DNA from 2 places in the Facklamia sp. P12955 genome. Region 2 is predicted to be linked to the other one. Evidence: a T-box and tRNA genes for the amino acid it is inferred to sense, from the RefSeq annotation. Region 2 holds a T-box; the other holds one or more tRNA genes.
What was found. A T-box is a leader RNA that pairs with one kind of tRNA and senses whether it is charged. The one in region 2 lies ahead of leuS (leucine--tRNA ligase), so its partner is inferred to be a tRNA-Leu.

Region 1: it has a tRNA-Leu gene. The T-box ahead of leuS (leucine--tRNA ligase) is inferred to sense a tRNA for this amino acid. The anticodon was not compared.

The regions. Positions count from the first base shown of each region.
Region 1 covers NZ_JBNUPF010000043.1:41-4,934, forward strand. Annotated here, with positions in the region: gene ACQV2G_RS08860 (alanine/glycine:cation symporter family protein) at 49-1,476, opposite strand; tRNA gene ACQV2G_RS08865 (tRNA-Leu) at 1,966-2,048, opposite strand; gene ACQV2G_RS08870 (Tex family protein) at 2,104-4,290, opposite strand; gene ACQV2G_RS08875 (metallophosphoesterase family protein) at 4,295-4,894, opposite strand, start outside.
Region 2 covers NZ_JBNUPF010000004.1:45,763-64,515, forward strand. Annotated here, with positions in the region: gene metK (methionine adenosyltransferase) at 1-944, shown strand, start outside; gene ACQV2G_RS01815 (NADH peroxidase) at 1,028-1,153, shown strand; gene ACQV2G_RS01820 (FAD-dependent oxidoreductase) at 1,190-2,386, shown strand; gene ACQV2G_RS01825 (MalY/PatB family protein) at 2,552-3,724, shown strand; gene ACQV2G_RS01830 (tRNA (mnm(5)s(2)U34)-methyltransferase) at 3,794-4,363, opposite strand; gene ACQV2G_RS01835 (hypothetical protein) at 4,363-4,773, opposite strand; gene ACQV2G_RS01840 (LysM peptidoglycan-binding domain-containing protein) at 4,987-6,696, shown strand; T-box leader at 6,695-6,908, shown strand; gene leuS (leucine--tRNA ligase) at 6,976-9,396, shown strand; gene ACQV2G_RS01850 (polysaccharide biosynthesis C-terminal domain-containing protein) at 9,475-12,837, shown strand; gene ACQV2G_RS01855 (pseudouridine synthase) at 12,834-13,559, shown strand; gene pepV (dipeptidase PepV) at 13,732-15,150, shown strand; gene ACQV2G_RS01865 (TrmH family RNA methyltransferase) at 15,252-16,037, shown strand; gene ACQV2G_RS01870 (phosphohydrolase) at 16,137-16,646, shown strand; gene pheS (phenylalanine--tRNA ligase subunit alpha) at 17,000-18,067, shown strand; gene pheT (phenylalanine--tRNA ligase subunit beta) at 18,067-18,753, shown strand, end outside.

The DNA.
Region 1 (4,894 bases), on a different contig from region 2:
TTGAGGTTCACATCAATTCAGAAGATCTTTTTGTGAAAATATATTTGTTTAGTGAGCCTTTTCGTATTTATAATCCCATGATAGATGTTCTGCATCGATTTGAACTTGTTTGTCATAATCTTTCAGGACTTCTGCTGTTTTACCTGACAAAAAGATTAGAGCAATTATATTAGGTAAAGCCATTAGCCCCATTGATAAGTCAGCAATATCCCAAACTACACCAGGACTTGCAAAATAACCCATGGCAATTGCCATCAAAGCAACTAACTTAAAAGAATGAATGATTTTCCCATTATCAAAGATAAATTTAACATTGGACTCTGCAAAGAAAAACCAACCAACAATTGTAGTTAAGGAAAAGCTTGATAAGGCGATGGCTAAGAATGACTCTCCAATTTTTCCAAATTGAATTTGGAAAGCAGTTTGTGTCATGATTTGACCATACTCACCTAAAGCTTGAGGTGTCATAGCTTGGATTGTTTCAATGGAATAAGCCCCTGTTAAAAGATTTATCATGACCGTTGCCACACAAATAATAAAAGTACATATAAAAACACCAATCATGGCAATAAAGCCTTGTTCAGCAGGATGTGAAGTCACAGCTACTGCATGAGAATGGGGGGTTGATCCCATTCCGGCCTCATTTGAAAATAAACCTCTAGCTAACCCATATCGCATTGCTTGCTGAACACTGATTCCTAGCGCTCCTCCAGCTATCGCTTGAGGATTGAAAGCGCTATTAATAATCAACTTGATAGTGGGTATCAATTGATCAATGTTTAAAATCATAATTAATAATGCCACTAAAACATATGATATGGCCATAGTAGGAACAACACGCTCAGAAAATTTACCAATCCGCTCCATTCCTCCAATAAGGATCCAGCCAACCACCACTATTAAAACACAGGCTATCAAGAATTGATTTAAACCAAAAGCCGTATTCATTGACGAAATAATAGAGTTAGCCTGAACCATAATACCAACTAATCCAAGTGCAACAATGCACAAAACAGCAAAAATATATGCTAGCCACTTTTGCTTTAAACCATTTTTAATATAGTACGCAGGTCCTCCAACTAACGTACCATCTGAAACTTCCCTCTCCCTAAATACTTGAGACATGGTAGCTTCAGCAAACATTGTAGACATTCCTAAAAAGCCAGAAACCAACATCCAAAATGCCGCTCCCGGACCGCCACCAATAATAGCAGTTGCAATCCCTACTATATTGCCAGTCCCTACTTGAGCCGCAACGGCTGTAGCTAAAGATTGAAAAGGAGTCATACCACCTTCTTTGGCTGATTTACCCTTTATAATATCTGATATCATACGTTTCAGAGCAGGAAAAACACGTGAAAACTGCGGGAAACCCAAACGAACAGTCATAAATAATCCGATTCCAATAAAAGCATATAAAAGAACATAATCCCATAAATAATCTCTAAGTGTTACAACAATATCTGAAAAATTCATTAAATAATTCCTTTCTTAATTAGAAACAGCTGAAGTAGACCTGTTAATAAATAAATAAATAACTTTCATATAAAGGTTCACTCCTTCCAAGATAATTTGTCGCTACTTGTTAAGATTAACACAAACTATAAGGTAAATTAATGGTTTTCATTAATTTTTTTAATCGTTTTACTCAATAGTATTATAGCTGATATGTTATTTTTAAACATTTGAATGCTTGAAGGAAATTGTGACTTAATTACTAACGTTCGATGTAGAATTTTAGTCATTCATAAGTATGCTAAATATCGAATAAGATTGATAAAAGGCATTCTATTTCATTTTTATGTTAATAAGTAGATTAGTTTGAAAGAACTTAGATCATTAACTAGAATTCTTAATTTTAAAAAGAAAGAAGTGGTATCCATCCGATATAAACACCGAATAAATACCACTTAAATAATCACAAAATATCAACTTTTATTATAACTTCCATAACCAAAATCCTAATGCGGCCGAGAAGACTCGAACTTCCACATCCTTAAGGATACCAGCCCCTCAAGCTGGCGCGTCTGCCATTCCGCCACGACCGCTCTATCAATAACGATAGTATATATTGTAACGAATCGGCAGCGCTTATGTCAACTTTTATTTAGGATTTATTAGTTTTAATCCAATGCGTGACCGTTCACGATCAATAGAAATTACTTCTACTTCAACAATATCTCCCACGGCTACTAGCTCAGAAGGATGCTTAATGAATCGACCTTTTGGTGAACTTAATTTAGATATATGGATAAGTCCATCCTGTTTAACTCCAATATCAACAAAAACGCCAAAGTCGACAACATTTCTTACAACACCCTGTAACTGCATATTTTCCTCTAAGTCTTCCAGCTTCAAAACATCGTCTCTTAAAATAGGCGCATCCTGACCATCTCGAATATCTTGACTAGGATTTATCAAGCCTTCCAAGATATCCTTGGCTGTTTCTTTTCCAATTTGATAAGTTTGAGCAATCTGCTGGGTGTCTAAAGATTTTAAAATTTGACTGCTTTCTACTTGACCTATTTCATCTAAAGACAAGCCATTATCTTCTAGAATCCGTTCTGCAATTGCGTATGATTCTGGGTGAATAGAGGTCTGATCTAGAGGGTTTGTTCCTTTTATAATGCGTAAGAAACCAACAGCTTGTTCATAGGTTTTTGGTCCCATGCGTTTCACTTTTTTAATCTGTTTTCGATCCTCAAACCTACCAATCTCATCTCTTAAAAGAATCACATTCTTAGCTGTTGCATGGGTCATTCCAGATACACGTTCTAATAATTGAATACTAGCAGTATTAATGTCGACTCCTACCTGATTGACTGTCATATTAACGACAAAATCCAATTCATCTGCCAATAAATTTTGGCTAACATCGTGCTGGTATTGTCCGACTCCCATTGATTTCGGATCAATTTTTATCAACTCTGCTAGAGGATCTTGCAATCTTCTTGCGATAGAAACTGCACTTCTTTCTTCTACTTGATAATCAGGAAATTCTTCACGAGCTATTTTACTAGCTGAATATACAGAAGCGCCTGCCTCATTAACAACTATAAACCGAATAGACCGGTCAATCTGCTTAACTACTTCACTTACAAAGACTTCAGATTCTCTACTTGCTGTTCCGTTACCAATAGCAATAACATCAACTTGATGTTGTTCAATCATTGACTTTAAAATAGTCGCTGCTTGTTGGCGCTTATAGTCAGTTGCAGGTGGATGCGGATAGATTACACCCTTATCTAGCACACGACCAGTTTCTGAAATAATCGCCAATTTGCACCCCGTACGATAAGCAGGGTCTAATCCGAGTACGCGAAAGCCCTTCATTGGAGGCTGTAAAAGTAAATGACGTAAGTTCTCTCCAAAAATAGCAATCGCATGGCGATCTGCCCTTTCAGTTTGTTCACTCCTAATTTCACGCTCAATTGCCGGCTGAATAAACCGTTTATAGGCATCTTTAATTGCTAACTCAATCCGCTCTTTTTGTTGGTTAGGCAGTTCTTCATCTAGAATATGCTTTTCTATATACTGAAGCGCCGGTTCCTCATCTACTTGGATTTTAACTGAAAGAACCCCTTCTTTTTCACCACGATTGGAGGCTAAGACACGATATTCAGCAATTTTCATTAGTTTTTCTTGGAAATCGTAATACATTTGATAAACTCCACGTTCGTCAATGTCTTGCTCTTTTAAAGTAGTGGTCCAATAGGCATTATATTTTGTATATTTTCGAATAAATTCTCGGAAATCTGCTCGATCCGATATTTCTTGAGCAATAATCTCATGGGCTCCTTCGAGTGCTTTGTCAACTGATGAAACCGACTCGTTAAGATATTTTTCGGCCTCTTGCTCCAGTGGAACATCTAAGTCTTTATTAGTTAGCATCCAACTTGCTAAAGGTTCTAAACCATTCTCAATAGCCACCATCGCTTTAGTCCGACGTTTTTTCTTAAAGGGACGATATAAGTCTTCTACTTGTTGTAATGTCTGTGCCTGTTCAATATTTTCTTGAAGGTCAGCATCCAGCTTCCCTTGTTCCTCAATCGCTTTTAAGACATCCTCTTTGCGTTGATGGAGATTTAAAGCATACTGATACTGTTTATCGATATCATAGATTTGAACCTCATCTAGAGACCCAGTCATTTCTTTACGGTAACGTGAAATAAAAGGGATTGTATTCCCTTCCTCCAATAAATTAAGAACCGCATTAATTTGATTGACTTCTATATTTAATTCGTTGCTAATGGATTTGATAATATTTGCTTGATTGTTTTCATTATTCATCCTATCATTCTCCTTCTAAAACTGGGACGGAATATATCTGAATTACTGCCGTTTTACTAACTTTCATAGCATGCAGTTCTCCTCCAAAGACACAACCACCATCAATTCCCCATTTCATATCTTTACGCCAAACATTGGAATTATAGTAATTCTGATGAAGCACCATAGTTGGAGTGTGCCCAAAAATAATTTGTTTACCGGTAGAATTCTTTGTTTGATGAAAGCTGTCTCTAATCCACAGAAAATCGTGATCAGAAGTGTTTTTCCAGTTTTCAAGCGACAAATCTACACCAGCATGAACAATAATGAATTCTCCATATTCAAAATAATAAGGGAGACCCTCTAACCAAGTTTCCAGCTTAGGATAAGTCTGTTTAATTTGACGAGCTAGTCGTCTGGCTTGTGATTTTACGACTTTCTCTTCAGGAATATTTAATAACTGACAAATAGTCGCTACTCCACCATTCATAATGTAATGATTAAAAAAATTATGCGGGCTTCGCAAAAAATTTAAGAGCATGGATTCGTGGTTCCCTCTTAAACAGAGGGCATTCTTTTCTTTTTGAAGTTGCCATACACGGTTTAAAACAGCTAAACTATCATA
Region 2 (18,753 bases):
GTGGCAAATTTGGTTTCGACGCCGAAAACTTAGCCATTATTGTTTCTTTAGATGAACAATCAGCTGATATAGCTATGGGGGTTGATTCAGCTATTGAAACAAGAGAAAACCAAGAAAATGTACAAGAAATAGGAGCGGGTGACCAGGGATTGATGTTTGGTTATGCTTGTGATGAGACGCCAGAATTGATGCCTTTACCGATTTCTTTGGCGCACAAATTAACACGTAGACTGACTGAAGTAAGAAAATCTGGCCAGTTGGACTATTTAAGACCGGACGGTAAGGCTCAGGTAACTGTAGAATACGACGAACAAGATCAACCCGTTAGATTAGAGGCAATAGTCGTTTCAACTCAGCATAGCGAGGAAGTGTCATTAGAAGAGCTTAGAGGAGCTATTTTAGACCTTGTTATTAAACCAACTATTCCAAACGAATTATTGGATGAAGAAACTAAGATTTATATTAACCCCACAGGACGTTTCATTATAGGCGGTCCAAAAGGAGATGCAGGCCTCACCGGACGCAAAATTATAGTGGATACATATGGAGGGTATGCTCGTCATGGAGGAGGCGCATTTTCAGGAAAGGACGCAACCAAAGTGGACCGATCAGCCTCCTATGCTGCACGCTATATTGCTAAGAATATAGTGGCTGCAGGAATTGCAAAAAAAATAGAAATTCAAATTGCTTATGCGATTGGAGTGGCTCAACCAGTATCTGTTAGTGTGAATACCTTTGAAAGCTCCGATCATTCAGATGCTGAAATTGTTCGGGCCATTCGTCAGGTTTTTAAACTTACACCTAAGGGAATTATTGATATGTTGGATTTGAGGAAGCCAGTTTTCGCCAAAACAGCAGCCTATGGCCATTTTGGCAGAGAAGAAGTTGGATTCACTTGGGAACGTACAGATAAGGTTGAAGAACTAAAGTCTTTACTAATGTAAGCTATTAGGTTGTACTTATCTATTATTTTTAGTAATATATGCTTAGTTAGAATAATTATAAATAACAATTCGGAGGGATTAGAATGAAGTATGTTGTAGTTGGAACATCACACTTTGGTTATGAGTCGGTTCAGACTTTATTAAAGCGTGACCCAGACGCTGAAATTCATTTATTTGAGGCGGGAGAAGAGTCATCCTTCATGGGGTGAGGTTCTCAATCATACCTGGAAGGTATATCTAAAGAGTTGTCAGAGTTACATTTTGCCAATAACGCCTCCTATAGTGAACAAGGTATTATCATGCATCCTGCCAGCCAAGTAATAGGAGTCAACCCAGAAGAAAAAACAGTAACGGTTAAGACAGAAGAAGGAGAGCATCAAGAGTCTTATGATAAGTTACTATTGAGTCCAGGTGGGTTTGCACCACTTCCTCAGTTTGAAGGATATGATTTAGAAAATGTTCACACTTTTAGAGGACCAGAAGATACGCAAGTAGTATACGATCGTATGAAAGAAACTAACCACTTAGTAGTGATTGGTTCTGGTTATATCGGAGTGGAAGTGGCAACGGCATATGCAGAAGCGGGTATAGATGTTACAGTTATTGATATGGAAGATCGTATTTTGCCTGCTTATTTAGATGAGAACATTTCAAAATTACTAGAAGCGCACGGTGCTGATAAAGGCTTACACTTTAAGGGTGGAGAAGCTGTTAAAAAACTATTAGGAGAAGGCAATAAAGTCAAAGCTGTTGTGACCGATAAGGGTGAATATCCTGCTGATACAGTTGTAGTAGCTGTAGGTGTTAAGCCAGCAACTGACTGGTTGAAAGGCACTCTGGAAATAGATGATCATGGCTTTATTCAAACAAACGAATACCTAGAAACATCCGCAAAAGACGTATACGCTGGTGGAGATGCAACTTATATTCCTTTTGCACCAACGGCTGATAAGACAAATATTGGTCTTGCTACCTTAGCGAGAAGACAAGGAATCGTAGCCGCTCTTAACGCCTCAGGAACTCAATTCAAGATGCCTAGTGTATCTGGAACTTCTGCCTTGAGATATTTTGACTATACGATTGCTTCAACTGGCTTATCAATGGTCAATAAAGATTTATATGAAGGTAAAGTAGCTTGGAAATATGTAGAAGAAAAAGTTTATCCTGATTTCATGCGTAAACCAGGCACTGTTCATATGATGATTTTCTATGATGAAGATAGCCATATCATTTTAGGTGGACAGCTAGTTTCTAAATTTGATGTAGCCGATTCAATTAATGTGCTTTCAACAGTCATTAATGCCAAATATACGCTTGAGCAACTAGCGTTGTTAGACTTCTTCTTCCAACCTAACTATGACCGTCCATGGCATTATTTAAATGTCTTAGCGATTGAAGCCTTAGGTAATACTGTTGGGGGAGCAGATAAATTACTGTTCTAATAATCATTAAAAAAACTAGTCCATGCTAAAATGGGCTAGTTTTTATTTTAAATTAAATTTCTTTAATATTTCTCTTATAATTTAAGAAGCCGTTGAAGAAAGCGTTTAATTTGTGTAAGATAGGAGTACAGAGATTGAAATTTAGTATATCTAGGAGGCAATCACATGGCTTATGATTTTAAAACGTGTGTCGATCGCACACAGCAAGGTTCTAAAAAATGGTTATTAATGAGAGAGTCTAATAAGAATATTCCTGAGGGGATCGCTCCGCTTTCAGTAGCAGATTTAGACTTCCCAATGGCACCCGGTATCATTGAAGGCTTAAAAAAAGATTTGGACGAACTTGTCTTAGGCTACACCGTACCGAATCAAGCCTATTATGAAGCCGTTAAGAAATGGATGAAAGACCAGCACCAATGGGATGTTAAAGAAGAGTGGATGGTTACCGCACCTGGAGTTGTTCCAGCAATTAATGTTTTCGTTAATGCTTTTACACAAAAAGGCGATGGTATCATTATTTTAGAGCCTGTTTATGGACCTTTTACGGCAGCTATTGAAAATAATGAGCGTAAGAAGATTAATGTTGAGTTAATTAATAATGAAGGATACTATACCATAGATTTTGAAGCATTAGAAGCAGCAGCAAAAGAGGCTAAAGCAATGATTTTCTGTAGCCCTCACAATCCAGTCGGGCGTGTATGGAAGAAAGAAGAACTGGAAAAAGTTGCTAAAATTTGTAAGGAAAATGACCTATATCTATTTTCAGACGAAATTCATTTTGATCTAGCCCACAAAAATTTCAAACATAACGTCTTTGCTAATTTATCTGACGATATTGCACAGCGTGTAGTCGTGGCTACTGCACCTTCTAAAACGTTTAACTTAGCGGGTTTACAGACATCAAATATCTTTATCGTGAATCCTGAATGGCGTCAACGATATATCGAAACAGCTGAAAAAATGAATTTGCTTTCTGTTCCAGTCTTAGGTCTTTATGCCTGTAAACATGCCTATAATGATTGTTTAGATTGGAAAGAAGCATTAGTAGAATTAATCGAAGAAAATTATCAAATGGCAAAAGCGATGATTGAAGATCAGCTGCCTGAAATTGTAGTAACACCAATGGAGGCTTCCTATTTATTATGGTTGGATTTGACTCCATTAAATATGGAATGTGAGGAAATTATTAAGCTGTTAGAAGCACATCATGTTTATATCAATAATGGTGTGATGTTTGGCTCTTGTGGTGAAGGTTTTATTCGTATTCATTTAGCCCTACCTAAGGAAATAGTCAAAGAGAGTATCGAACGGTTTATTGAAGCCATTAAGAGCAGATAGATTATAAGCTTAAATTGAAATTAAACTAATAAAGATAAAACAAAGAAGCAGTCATTCATGATTGCTTCTTTATTTCTTTTCGATAGTAATTAAAAGAGGAGGGTGATTCCTTTGATTTAAAAAATCAAGAATAGAGATTGTAAACTGATCTTGCGACCATAGCGTTAATTGTTTTATTAATTCTTCTTTTTCAATCGCTCCCTCTTTATGTCCTGAATAAACAACAATAAATATTTTCCCTTTTGAAACTAAGCGCTGAGCAATTTGATTGAGTGCTTTTAAGGTTGTGGAAGCTTTAGTAGTGATTTGATGGCTGGCTCCAGGTAAATAGCCTAAATTAAAAATAGCTCCATGAACTTTAGCTAAGGTTGAAAAACTGAGAACTTGATCAAAATGCTGGTGTCCATTGTTAAAAAGTTGGAAAGAATCGGATGAAAAGATTTTTAGCTTTTGTTGAGCTATTTCCAGTGCTTGAACTTGAATATCGAAAGCAAAAAGTTTTCCAGAAAAAGCCGGGTGGCTTAATATAAAAAAACTGTCATTTCCTTTTCCGAGAGTAGCGTCAATATAATTTCCAGCAGGGAATCTTTCAATTAATTTTCCTAAAGCATCATGACTAGACTGTAAGGCATTCTTCATTATTCCACTCTTTCTAATATAAGTTGACTGCCATCTGAGGAAGTGAGTATGGTAGTCGTACCCTTAAACTTTATTTCATATTGCTTTGCTTGGTGCGCTGATTGAATAAGATTTAAATAGTTTCCTTCTAAATAATAACGCGCTGTAAAATTTAACTCCTCTTTTTTATCAATCAGCAAATCCCTTGTTTCTTGTAGAGATAAATCCAACTCTTGTTCGGCTTGTTCTAGGAAATTATCTTCATTCAGTTGAAAGTGAACAAGCTCATCTTGAAAATCCACTTGATAAATAAGTGAATCATTTAAAGTAACTTGCCAACAGTGATTTTCAAGTTTTTTTTCATTTAAGAAAGAACATCCTGACAGAAGAACAAATGAAAGGATGAGTATATGTTTTAAATAGGACTTCAAAAAAATCGCTCCTCTATATTGTGGCCATTTATTCATACTATACTCGCTAATGTATTCAATTAAAAGTAGTCAAACCAATATTGATATATTTCATTTATGTTACTTATGTTAAAAATCCAATAAAAGTAACGATAAAGGAACATTTTTTATTAGAGATGGCATATAATACAGTATGTATCCGTATGGAAATTTATTTAATTTGGAGGCTGAAGGATGATTCAACAGCGAAATCGGAGAATGCGTCAGCAAGAAAAAATCCAAAGACGCAAACTATTTAAGAAAATTTTCACCAATATTAATGTTGGTGTAATGTTACTGTCAACAAGTGTGTTAACACAAGTTCAATCTGAAAATGCCATTGTTCATGCTCAGAAATCTCAAAAGAAATTCTCTCCACAAGAATTTATCAATAGTATCGGGCAATCTGCGAAAGAAATTGCTGCTAAAAATGATTTATATGCTTCTGTTATGATAGCCCAAGCAGCGTTAGAGTCCGGCTGGGGAAGTTCAACACTTGCTCAAGCACCTAACTATAATCTGTTTGGAGTCAAGGCAGGAAAAAAGGATAAAAAAGTGGAAATGGATACTCTAGAAGATGATGGGACAGGATCTTATTATCAAATTAAAGATAACTTTAGAAAGTATGATTCTTATGCTGATTCATTATTGGATTATGCTAGAGTATTAACTGGTGAAGGATCTGCTTGGAGAAAAAGCTATTATCAAGGAGCTTTAAAATCCAATACAACTTCGTATCAAGAGGCAACAGAACATTTAACTGGACGTTATGCAACAGATACACGCTATGGCGGAAAATTAAACCAAATAATTAGCCAATATCAATTGGATCAATTTGATGGCCCCAATCAGTCCACTACAATTAAACCTACTACATCACCAGAAACAAGCATTGTAGACGAAACTGTTTCAAGTGAAATCGTTTCAACCAATGGAAGCTATAAAGTCCAGCCGGGTGACGGATTTTATAAAATAGCCAAGAAATTAGGCGTAAATGTTGATGACTTAATAAAAGTTAATGGAATGACGATTCAATCAGTTATCCATCCCAATCAAGTTTTAAGGATACCTGGTCAAACTCAAGTTACTAGTCAAGTAAATAAATTATCTATCAGCAAGCCTTCTGCAAGCAAGCCGGTTGAAAATACGAATGAACCTGTTGATAAGAACACTGTAAGCTCAACAACTAAAGGGCTTTACACTATTAAAGCGGGCGATTCTTTATATGCTATTGCGAAAAAGCATGGTGTGCGTATTAACGACTTATTATTAGCTAACGGCATTCACTTAAATACTGTTATCCATCCCAATCAAAAATTGATAATTCCTGGAAGCAATATGGGTGAAGCGTCTTCTCATCTTGTTAATAAAAAGCCAGTATCTACGCCAAAAGAAAATCTAGTAGTTACAGATAAAACTCAAGAAATTAAACAAAATACAAGTGGGGATTATATAGTAAAAGCAGGTGACTCTTTATGGGCCATTGCAAATCGCCATGGAATAACATTAGCTAACTTATTAGAAGCAAACAATCTACAAGTTAACAGTCTAATTATTCCAGGCCAAAAATTAAATATTTCCACTAAAACTTCATCAAGTCAAGCCCTAGCTCGTCAAGCAACGAAGTTAGAAACTAAAGTAGAAGTTATTAAGCAAGATGACGTTTCAATTGAATCTTCAGCAACTGTTTCTACTCCATTAAAGTCTGAAACGGTTAACTTAAGTCAAACAATTAATGAAGAATCAAACGAAAGCACTAATGAAGTAGTTTCAACGGGTTCTTATGTTGTAAAGGCTAATGATACTTTATATGCGATTGCACGTCGTAATGGCTTAGATGTTAATGATCTGATTGAAAAAAATGGTGGAACAACCATTTATATCGGACAAATTATTAATTTTTAAAAATTTAAAAATGTAGGACCTAGTAAATTGTGGATCATCTAAAGAGAACTTACATTTGGTGAAAGTAAGTGTTGAAAAGCTTTTGAACTCTTCCTTTTAATGCTCGAGCTAAGCGTAAAGTGTTAACTTGAGACGTTTGCTGCGTTAAAGCATAGAGCATTAGCTCTCAGCTAATGAAATAATAGGTGGTACCGCGCGATTGCGCCCTATGAAGTTGTCTTTGAGATGATTTCATAGGGCTTTTTTGTATAAAAGATTAGATAATTGGAGGAAAAGAATATGACATATCAGCATCGAGTAATTGAGAAAAAGTGGCAAGATTATTGGGATAAAAATGAAACTTTTAAAACTAAGGATAGAGCAGACCGAGAAAAATATTATGTATTAGACATGTTTCCATACCCTTCAGGTCAAGGACTACACGTAGGTCATCCAGAAGGTTACACTGCTACTGATATTATGGCCAGAATGAAAAGAGCACAAGGTTATGATGTTCTTCATCCAATGGGGTGGGATGCTTTTGGTTTACCAGCTGAACAATATGCCTTAGATACTGGTAACGATCCAGCAGATTTTACAGCAAAAAACATCGCCAACTTTAAACGTCAAATCAAATCTCTAGGCTTCTCTTATGACTGGGAGCGAGAATTTGCTACTACCGATCCATCCTATTACAAATGGACTCAATGGATTTTTACCAAACTTTATGAAAAAGGATTGGCTTATCAAGCGGATGTTACCGTTAATTGGTGTGAAGCTTTAGGAACAGTATTAGCTAACGAAGAAATTGTAGATGGTGTGTCAGAACGTGGCGGTTACCCTGTAGTCCGTCGTCCAATGAAGCAATGGGTATTAAAAATTACAGCCTATGCCCAGCGTTTACTTGATGATTTAGAAGATTTGGATTGGCCGGATTCAGTTAAAGAGATGCAACGCAATTGGATAGGCCGCTCTGAGGGAGCTTTAATTGATTTTGAAGTAAAAGATAGTCCTTCAATCATTACAACTTATACTACCCGTCCAGACACTTTGTTTGGTTTGTCTTATATCGTTTTAGCACCAGAGCACGAGCTCGTTAAAGACTTAACGAGTCCAGAACAAAAGACAGAAATAGAAAGCTATATTGCTGCTGCTTCGATTAAAACGGATTTAGACCGTACTGAACTTGCTAAAGATAAAACGGGTGTATTCACTGGCTCATACGCCATCCATCCTGTAACAGCTAAAGAGATACCTATTTGGATTGCAGACTATGTATTGGCTTCTTATGGAACAGGTGCGGTCATGGCGGTCCCAGCTCATGATCAAAGAGACTATGAGTTCTCACAAAAATATGATTTACCAAGATATGAAGTGATTAAATCCGAAGAAGGAATTCAAAATGAGGCATATGTAGAAGATGGAATGCATATTAATTCTGAATTTTTAGATGGTTTGAACATAGAAGCAGCCAATCAAAAAATGATTGAGTGGTTAGAAGCTAATGCTAAAGGACAAAGAAAAGTTAACTTCCGCTTAAGAGACTGGGTCTTCTCTAGACAAAGATATTGGGGAGAGCCTATTCCAGTTATACATTGGGAAGATGGTACAAGCACAGCGATTGCTGAAGAAGAACTACCTTTACTTTTACCTAAGACAGACCGCATTAAACCTTCTGGAACAGGCGAATCTCCATTAGCCAATGTTAAAGATTGGCTGGAAGTTGAAGATCCCAAAACAGGCATGAAGGGCCGAAGAGAAACAAATACTATGCCACAATGGGCAGGTTCTTCCTGGTATTTTTTACGTTACATGGATCCAAATAATACTGAAGCGATTGCTTCTGAAAAGGCATTAAACAAATGGCAAAATGTCGATCTCTATATAGGTGGAGCGGAACATGCTGTTTTACATCTTCTTTATGCCCGTTTTTGGCATAAGTTTCTTTATGATTTGGGGGTCGTTCCTACTAAAGAACCTTTCCAAAAACTCTACAATCAAGGAATGATTTTGGGTGAAAACAATGAAAAAATGTCTAAATCGAAGGGAAATGTGGTTAATCCAGACGATGTAGTTAATGAATATGGCGCAGATACATTGAGAGTATATGAAATGTTCATGGGCCCCTTAGACGCATCGATCGCTTGGTCAGAAAATGGCTTGGAAGGTTCAAGACGTTTCTTGGATCGCGTATGGCGTTTATTTATTGAGGAAACGACGGGTCAAATAAGTTCAGCTATTCAAGAGTCTGAAGATGATCAATTGACTAAGATTTACCATCAAACAGTCAAAAAAGTGACAGAAGATTTTGAGCAGTTACATTTTAATACAGCTATTTCTCAACTAATGATTTTCTTAAATGAAGCTAGAAGCGTCGATGTATTGCCTAAGAAATATGCCAAAGGCTTTGTTCAGTTGTTAGCTCCAATTGCACCGCACTTAATGGAAGAGTTGTGGCAAAAATTAGGGCACTCTGAATCATTATCAGAAGCAAGCTGGCCAGAATATGATGAGTCACTCATTAAAGATGAAGTTGTTGAAATTGTCATCCAAATTAACGGTAAAGTTAAAGCAAAACTCGATATAGCTTTGGATTTAGAAAAAGAGGCTATGGAAGAGTTAGCTCTTGCAGAAGCAAGCATAAAAAAAGAGTTGGATGGTAAAACAGTTCGTAAAATCATTGCTATTCCTAACCGTTTGGTTAACATAGTGGCTAACTAGTTAAAGTGCTAAGAAATCGTTCTTGATATAGATACATGTTATATTAGAGACGAAATATCAATAAAAGGGGTGTAGTAAGTGTCTGATAATCAATTTGATGATAAAAATCAGGGATTTAAAAATGATTACGACCGTTTTGATACACTAGAATTTACAGAAGAAGATCTCGAAAAACTGAGACATCCTAATCCTCGGCCAATGGATTCAGATTATTTTGACCGAGAGATAAAAGCTGATCCTAATACAAATCAACCGATCGAAAATTTAGTAGATCATCAATTGACAGAAAATGAAAAAGAGTCAGCCATTAACAATCAACCTACTGAAGAACAAGCAGGAGAATTACTTGAGCAATTTGAAGATAACTCAGAGGAAGTAATTGAAGCCGAGGAAGAAATCGCAGACAATCAAATTGAAGTTAGTTCTCTAAGTTCAATTGAGGATACTGATAAAGAAAGGGAATTCTCACAGTTAACTCAAAAAGTTGAAATTATGAAAGATCCAGCTAATCATCTTAAGGAAACACTGGAATTAGAAATAGAACCAGATCTTTTTACTCGTCATGATTTTGAAAAACAAGATGGTCATGGAAATGAAAATGAGAACCCCTTCCAGTATCGATCGATTGAGGAAAGCCTAAGAAAAGAGCATCGAAACAAGCGGGCTGCTAATGTTAGACCTGGATTCTTTCAAAGAGTTTTCCAGATAGTTTTTTCAACGCGTGATGAATTTGAACCCCTTACTTCTGAAGAACGAGAAGATGAAGAAGTTGTGCATGAGTCTCTCAACACCAATACTTTTGAAGTTGAATCCTATGATTCAGACGAAGCATTGATTGATAATTCTTTAGCGAGTGAGGAAGCAGTTAGTCTAGAACAAGAGTCTCTTAACGAATTGGACGTAATTAATAATAGCCATCCAGCTGAAGATATTGAGGATAATAGTCAAGCTGAAACTGAAAGTCTCTCTCAAACTCCTAATTCAAGTTTAAAGAGTAGTTCAAATTCTCTTGAGGAAGCATTGACTGATGGGGAATCGGCAGAAAGTTCACCAGCTGAAAATATAGACGAAGGGAGGGAAGATAAGGAGTTTGAGTCACAATCTTTATCGCAAGAAAAGACTCAAGATAGTAACAATCGTCAATCTCAAGAAGAGCAGAATTCTTCCTCTGTCGAACCTGCTTTTTCTAAAGTCAATTTCAATTCCAAGACCAATGAAAGTTCTTCTGATGAAAAAGATTTAGAATCGCAAAAGTCATCGCAAACTCAAATGTATAATGATGAAGAAATAGAAGCTTTAGCATGGGACATCTTGCCTGAAGATCATTATAAACAAGAGCAAATAACTCCTAAAAAAGGATCTAATTTATTAGATAAGGTTAAAGTCAATTCACGCAATGCCTGGGCTAAAATTGCAGCTAATTCTACAAAGCTGTTAGAGAAAACCAAGCAGTCAACCAGTCAAATGCTACAAACGGTTCAAAATCATGATGATAAAGACAGTGAAGTTGAAGGAGAAAAAGAGACACCAACTGAAAAACAAGCGCCTTTAGATGCGATTCTTGAACAGGAATCGTCTGATGAAAATGAACAAGCTGCAATCATTAATAATGATGACCAAGAGTCAATAAATGAAGAAGAAAAACCCAAGGATAGGGATAATTTATCTGAAGAAGAGTCCATTGCAGAAGAAATTTCGCAAAAAACTTCTTATTACGAAGCGCCAATTTTAACGGATGTCCTTCTTGAAGACACCTTAGATGCTAATCTTTTTGAAGCAGAAAAAGCTCAGCAAGAACTGAGTGAACAAGGCCATTCTGAAGATAAATCTAAATTTGTTGCTGGTGCTGCTTGGTTGTCAATGGGACAAATACTATCCCGAATTATTGGGGCTTTATATATTATTCCATGGGCAGCTTGGCTAGGGGCAGAATATTCTCAAGCAAACTCTCTTTATGCTGTTGGATATAATCCATACGTATTTTTCTTATCAATTGCAGTAGCTGGTTTTCCTGCGGCGGTTGCTAAGCAGATAGCCTTTTACAGCACTAAGAAAGAATTTAAAGTGGTCGACAAGCTCTTTAAATATTCACTGGGAATTATGGCCTTCTCAGGTATCTTAATTGCTGCAATCTTTTATTTAATCGCACCTGTATTAGTAGCTAATTCACCAACAGATAACCAAGAAGCGGCAATCATTGTCGTTCGTTCATTAGCACCGGCTCTCTTGATTTTACCTACTTTAAGCCTATTTAAAGGATATTTCCAAGGTTATAGTCAAATGATACCGCTAGCCCTTTCTGAGGTTCTGGAACAAATTATGCGAGTTCTTTATATCTTAGGTGCTACTTACCTGATTATGATGGTTTACGAGGGATCGATTACAGACGCGGTTGCTCATTCAACTTTTGCAGCCTTTGTTGGAGCCTTAATTGCCTTGCTCTTCTTGGTTGGTGCTTATATTATTCATAATCGAAAAATGAAAAGTATTAAAGAGACATCCTTAAATAAGATGGATATCGATTTCATGGATAGCCTAAAAATTATGCTACGTGATTCGATTCCTTTCATCTTGCTTGGCTCAGGTATAATTTTTGCACAAAATATTGATACCTATACCTTTAAACAAATCCTTGTTCGTACCAGTGTGTTATTAAATTCAGAAATTGCTGAATTATTTGGAGCGATGAGCTTAGATGTTAATAAATTAGTGATGATTATTGTATCATTTGCTGTAGCTATTGCGGCTTCATCAATCCCAGCTGTTTCAAGTAAGTACGCTGAAGGAAATATTAATAAAACCAGTGAATTAATCAAAAATATTGTTCTTTTATTCACCTTTATCATGCTGCCAGCCTCAATCGGAATGGCGATTATAGCTGACAATGTCTATCCTTTCTTCTATCCAGCAGGTATTTCTGCAGGACCGGGTTTATTAACGACAGGATCATTTACAGCTATTGTATTAGGAGCATATACTGTTTTTGCAACCATTCTTCAATCAATGGATTATCGTCGGTTTGCAATCACTTATTTACTGGTAGGTTTAGCAATTAAGCTTGTTCTACAATTTCCAATGGTAGCGTTATTCCAAGCTCACGGTGCTTTACTGGCGACCTTCTTTGGCTTTGCTGTGGCTGCTGTTTTAATGTGGATGAAGATTTGGCGTGTAATCAAAATTCGTGATCGTTATTTTGTAGGTGATATTGTGCGCATTGTGATTGCGACAACCATTATGGCAATTGGTACTTACGGTTGGAATCGTTTAATCAATCTGATGATGGATCCAGTAGGACGAGGCTTAACTTTAGTTCAAATCATTATAGTCGTTTTGATTGCCATTCTTATCTATAGTGGGACTATGGCCCTATTCGGTATGTTGCCGATTATTATCGGTGATTACCGTGCGGATTTACAAAAGAAATTGAGTATCCACCGATGAGATTAGATAAATTATTAAGTCATATGAATTTCGGCTCTAGAAAAGAAGTCAAGTCTTTAATTTCAACAGGAAGTGTTCGAGTCAATGGTGAACAAATTATAAAAGCAAACTTTCAAGTAGACGAAAACAAGGACTTGATAGAAGTTGATGGACAACAAATTATTTACCACAAGTTCATCTATTGGCTCTTGAATAAACCGCAAGGCGTTATCTCTGCCACTGAAGACGGACACCATGATACGGTTATCGATTGTCTACATCCGGATGATTATCGTTTTGATCTCTTTCCGGTAGGGAGACTAGATATTGACACCACTGGTCTCTTATTAATTACCAATAATGGTCAAATGGCTCATCAGTTAACTTCTCCAAAAAAACAAGTTTATAAAACCTATCAAGCTTTAATTGAAGGAAATGTTACGAAAGAAACGGTAGCAGCGTTTAAAGCAGGCTTGGATTTAGGAGAATTTATAAGTAAACCCGCTCAATTATGGATTGATGAAGTAGATTTTGAAAAGAGTCTATCTAAAATTCGCGTTTCCATTAGTGAGGGTAAATTTCACCAAGTAAAAAGAATGTTTCAAGCTTGTCAGATGGAAGTTCTTCAACTTCACCGTTTATCAATGGGACCTCTCCAGCTTGAAGATGACTTAGCTCTTGGAGATTATCGTCAATTAACTCAAGCTGAAATAGAAGCTCTAAAGCCATTGGGTTATGAATAGTAAAAATGCTATTCTCAGAGAAAAAGTCTTATTAAAAAAAAGACTTAAATTTAAAGTAGAGATATAGGGTTGGATAAGTTTATATGATATAATGGGAACGGATTCATTTGATGGCAATAGTTTATTAAAGTCAGAATGATTTTGAAATTCTATATTTTATGGAGGTAGAAAGATGGAAAATTTAGACAATATTAATTGGTTAGATGAAGTCACTAAACGTCAAGAAGACTTATTAGAAGATCTTTTTCGGATGATTCGCATTCGTTCAGTTCGTGAAGATGATTTAGCAACAGCAGAGGCTCCTGTTGGACCTGGACCTAAAAAAGCTTTAGAAGAATTCTTAAAAATGGCCCAAGAAGATGGTTTTGAAACGAAGCAATTTGGGCCTTTGGTGGGCCGTGTTGAAATTGGAGAAGGCGATCAAACCTTAGGTATTTTAGGTCACCTGGATGTTGTTCCTGAAGGAACTGGTTGGGACACTGACCCTTATGAGCCAGTAATCAAAGATGGACGCATTTATGCGCGTGGTTCTTCTGATGATAAAGGACCAACAATTGGTGCTTACTTTGCCATTAAATTATTACGTGAATTAGGCGCAGAGTTTAATCAAAAGATTCATCTGATTGTTGGAACAGATGAAGAATCTGGCTGGATGTGTATGGATCATTATGCTAAAGTTGAAAAAATGCCAGACTATGGTTTTTCACCAGATGCGCAATTCCCGATTATCAACGGTGAAAAAGGAAATGTTTCTGCTCAATTTAAATTTGATGCTAAGCAAACAGTGGAAGCTAATCATAAATTGCTTGATTTCCATGCAGGTCTTCGTGCAAATATGGTTCCTCAAGAAGCTTATGCGAGTGTAAAAACTGATCAAGCAGACCAAATAAAAGCTGATTTCCAAGCCTTTTTAGAAGATCAACCTGTATCAGGTAAAGTTTCCCAAGCGTCTGGTCAATTACGTTTTGAACTAACAGGTAAGGCGGCTCACGGATCTACTCCAGAAAAAGGCCATAATGCGGGAACTTACTTAGCTGCTTTCTTAAGTAAGTATACATTTGATAAAAAAGAAGCCAATGACTTCTTAACTCTAGTAGGCGATAAGTTACACCTTGATTTTGAAGGTGAAAAAATCGGTGTCGCTATAGTCGATGATATTATGGGAGCCTTGTCTATGAATATTGGTATTATCAATTTTGATGATGCTGAAGGTGGATTAGTAGATGCTAACTTTAGATACCCTAAAGGAACCGACAAAGATCAAATTCAATCAGCTATTATCAAAAATGTTGCTAACTTAGCAGTGAAAGTGGAAATGAATGGTAATAAAGACCCTCATTATCTTTCACCAGAAGATCCAATGGTTAAAACTTTACTGGATGTATATGCTAAACAAACTGGCAATGAAGTTTATGAAAAAACAATTGGTGGAGGAACTTATGGCCGCTTAATGGAGCGTGGAGTTTCATTTGGTGTCTTATTCCCAGATTCAATTGATACTATGCATCAAGCCAATGAGTTCCTTGCGATGGATGACTTATTAAGAGCTACTGCTATTTATGCAGAATCTATCTATCGCTTAACACGCTAATTGACCATTTAAGCAAACTTTCTAGCCAATTTGCTAGAAAGTTTGCTTTTTTTTATATATTCAAGTAACCTTCAATTCATGAAGAAAAAAGGTGAAATATTATGGAAATTATTCAATCAAAGCAAAATCAAAGAATAAAAGACTACCGCAAATTGCATTTAGCTAAGAATCGCAAAAAGACAGAAACTTATTTAATCGAGGGTGAACATCTTATTGAAGAAGCCATCACTTATCAAGCAGCCATTGAAGTAGTTTTAATGACGCCAAGTTATCATGAAAATCATATACAGACTATTGAACAAATCAAACAAGCTCAAATCGAAGTGTTGATTTTAAGTGAAGAAGTGATGAAGACAGTCGCACTCACTCAACATACCCAAGGAGTGATGGCTGTCATTAAGAAAAAAGAAAGTAATTTAGCTAAAGAAAATATAAATGGTAGCCACTATCTTTTATGTGACGGGGTACAAGACCCGGGCAATTTAGGAACCATGATTCGAACCGCTGATGCAGCAGGTTTTGATGGTGTATTCTTAGCTGAAGGTTGTGTAGACCTCTACAATGATAAAGTCATAAGAGCGAGTCAAGGATCTTTATGGCACTTGCCTATCTATGAAGCTTCAAACGCTCAAATATTTAAAGCCATTCAAGCGAGTGAACTTCCTCTTTACTGTACAGCCGTCAATCAAGAAGCTGAAGATTATCGTAAATTAATCGCTAACCACTGTGTCTTGGTTTTGGGCAATGAAGGGCAAGGTGTTGGGCCTTTTTGGATGGAAAAAGCAGATAAATCAGTCTTTATACCTATGCCAGGAAAAGCAGAATCCCTTAATGTATCTATAGCAGCAGGTATTTTAATGTTTGCCTGGAAACAATGGTCGAATTAGTTAATAAATATTAGCTTTATTAAACTTTTACATAGAATTTACATAAATTTCATATTTGCGGAGTATACTAGAGTTAGATTAAAGAAGGGACGTGGATAAATGGCAATAGCTTGGCAAGATAACCAAGAATATGTGGCAATTGTTAAAGATTTGATGGAGAATGAAAAAGTTCAATCTCTAGAAAAATTTGTCCATCATAAATATACCAATCGTTTAGCACATTCTATTTCAGTGTCTTATCGTTCATACCTTTGGGCTAAACGTTTTAAGCTCGATGCGATCGCTACAGCCAGAGCAGCCCTTCTGCACGATTTGTTTTTCTACGATTCTTGCTCAAAGGATTGCGTAGGCGGAAAAGGCCATAATTATGAGCATCCACGTATCGCTTTAAAGAATGCATTAGAAATCACTGATTTATCAGACAAAGAAAAAGATATAATTTTAAAACATATGTGTGGCGCTACTTTAGATATCCCACGCTATGGCGAGTCATTAATTGTGACTTTAATGGATAAGCAATCAGCTGTATGCGAATTAGTAGAAGGTTTAAAAAGGTGGCTAAAAGCCTCTCTATATAAGAAAGAGCAGACCATTGGATTTAGCGAATAGTGAGGGTGAAATGACTTTTCACTAAAGAGCAAGATTGACGAAAAACTATTTACAGGCTATACTTGATAAAGATAACTAAAGACTATGATTAGGACCTAATTGAAAGGTACATAAACAGGGAAATTTGTCACCGACTGAGAGCAGATGATGTCACTTTTCAATTATTTTCATCCTAGGAGTCGATCCTTAAATAGTTTGAAACTAGAAAAAGATACCTTCATTGGGGTTAACAATGATTTGAGTGCTTGAAATTTTTCAAGAATAAGGGTGGTACCACGGTAGCGCGTCCCTTTTAGGGACGGGCTATTTTTGTTGGATGGAATATTAAAGTGCTAATTGCTAGGAGGATTATGATGAATGATAAATTACAAGTCATTAAAGAACAAGTCGATGGTTTAGTTGCAAAGGCAATTGAAGAAATCAAGCAAGCGGAATCAAGTAAAATGATTCAGGATATTCGCGTGAAATATACCGGTAAAAAAGGTGAATTGACGCAAATTTCAAAACAAATGAAAGATTTAGAAAAAGATGAAAAGCCGATTTTAGGTCAGCTAATTAATCAATTCCATCAATCGTTTAATGACCATATTGAGAAAAAACAAGAGCAAGTAAAGCAGAAAGAATTAGCTGCTCAACTGGCTAGTGAAACAATCGATATTAGCTTGCCTGGAAGACGGCAGAACTTTGGTAGTCGCCACTTATTAACTCAAACGCGTGAAGAATTAGAAGATCTTTTCTTAGGGATGGGTTATCAAATTATTGAAGGACCAGAAGTAGAGTTAGACTCTTATAACTTTGAAAAAATGAATTTGCCTAAAAATCATCCTGCTCGGGATATGCAAGATACCTTTTATATCTCTGAAGAAGTTTTATTAAGAACACACACTTCGCCTGTGCAAGCTCGGACAATGGAAAAGCATGACTTTGAAAAAGATGGCCCTTTAAAGATGGTTTCACCCGGGAAGGTTTTTAGAAGAGATAATGATGATGCGACTCATTCTCATCAGTTTCATCAAATGGAAGGCTTAGTAGTTGCTGAAAAGATTACTATGGCAGATCTGAAAGGAACGCTCTTACAATTTGCTAAAGCCTTCTTTGGCGAAGAACGTGAGATTCGATTAAGACCTTCCTTCTTCTCATTCACAGAGCCTTCTGTTGAAGTGGATGTGTCCTGTTTCAAATGCGGAGGGCAAGGTTGTGGTATTTGTAAAGGTACCGGATGGATTGAAGTCTTAGGAGCAGGACTCGTTCATCCAAATGTACTAGAAATGTCAGGCATTGATTCAAATAAATATAGCGGCTTTGCATTTGGTGTGGGAATTGACCGTGTAGCCATGTTAAAGCATAACGTTGATGACATCCGTCATTTTTACCAAAATGATTTACGCTTCTTGACACAATTCAAAGGAGGTCAAAACTAATGTATGTTTCATATAATTGGTTAAATGAATTATTAGATTTAAATAAAATGCCTGCCGAGGAATTAGCAGAGAAAATGTCTCGAACGGGTATTGAAATTGAAGGAGTCGAAAATCTGGCCGATTCTATTCAAGGTCCTCTAGTAGTTGGATTAGTTGAAGAATTAGAGGACCATCCTGATTCCGATCATTTAAAAATTGCTCAAGTCAATGTAGCAGATTACGGCAAAAAGCAAATCGTATGTGGTGCGTCTAATGTTAAGCAAGGTGCTAAAGTAATCACTGCTTTAGAAGGCTGTATTTTACCTGGAGATTTTAGAATCAAAGAGTCAAAACTTAGAGGTCAAGTTTCTCAAGGAATGCTATGTTCATTACAAGAGTTGGGATTTGCTGATAAGGTGGTACCGAAGGAATTTGTGGATGGCATATATCTTTTAGCAGAGGATGCTCCAATCGGTCAAAATATCGTTGAATACATGGAGCTTGATGATCCGATTTTAGAATTATCCATTACACCTAATCGTGCAGATGCTTTATCGATGCGTGGAGTAGCTCACGAGGTGGGAGCGATTGTTTCTCAGACTCCACATTTTGAAGCTTTAAAAATCAGTGAAAGTCAATTAGTTTCAATTGATGAATTACAAAATTTAGAATTGGATATGACAGAACATGATTTAAGTAGTCACTAT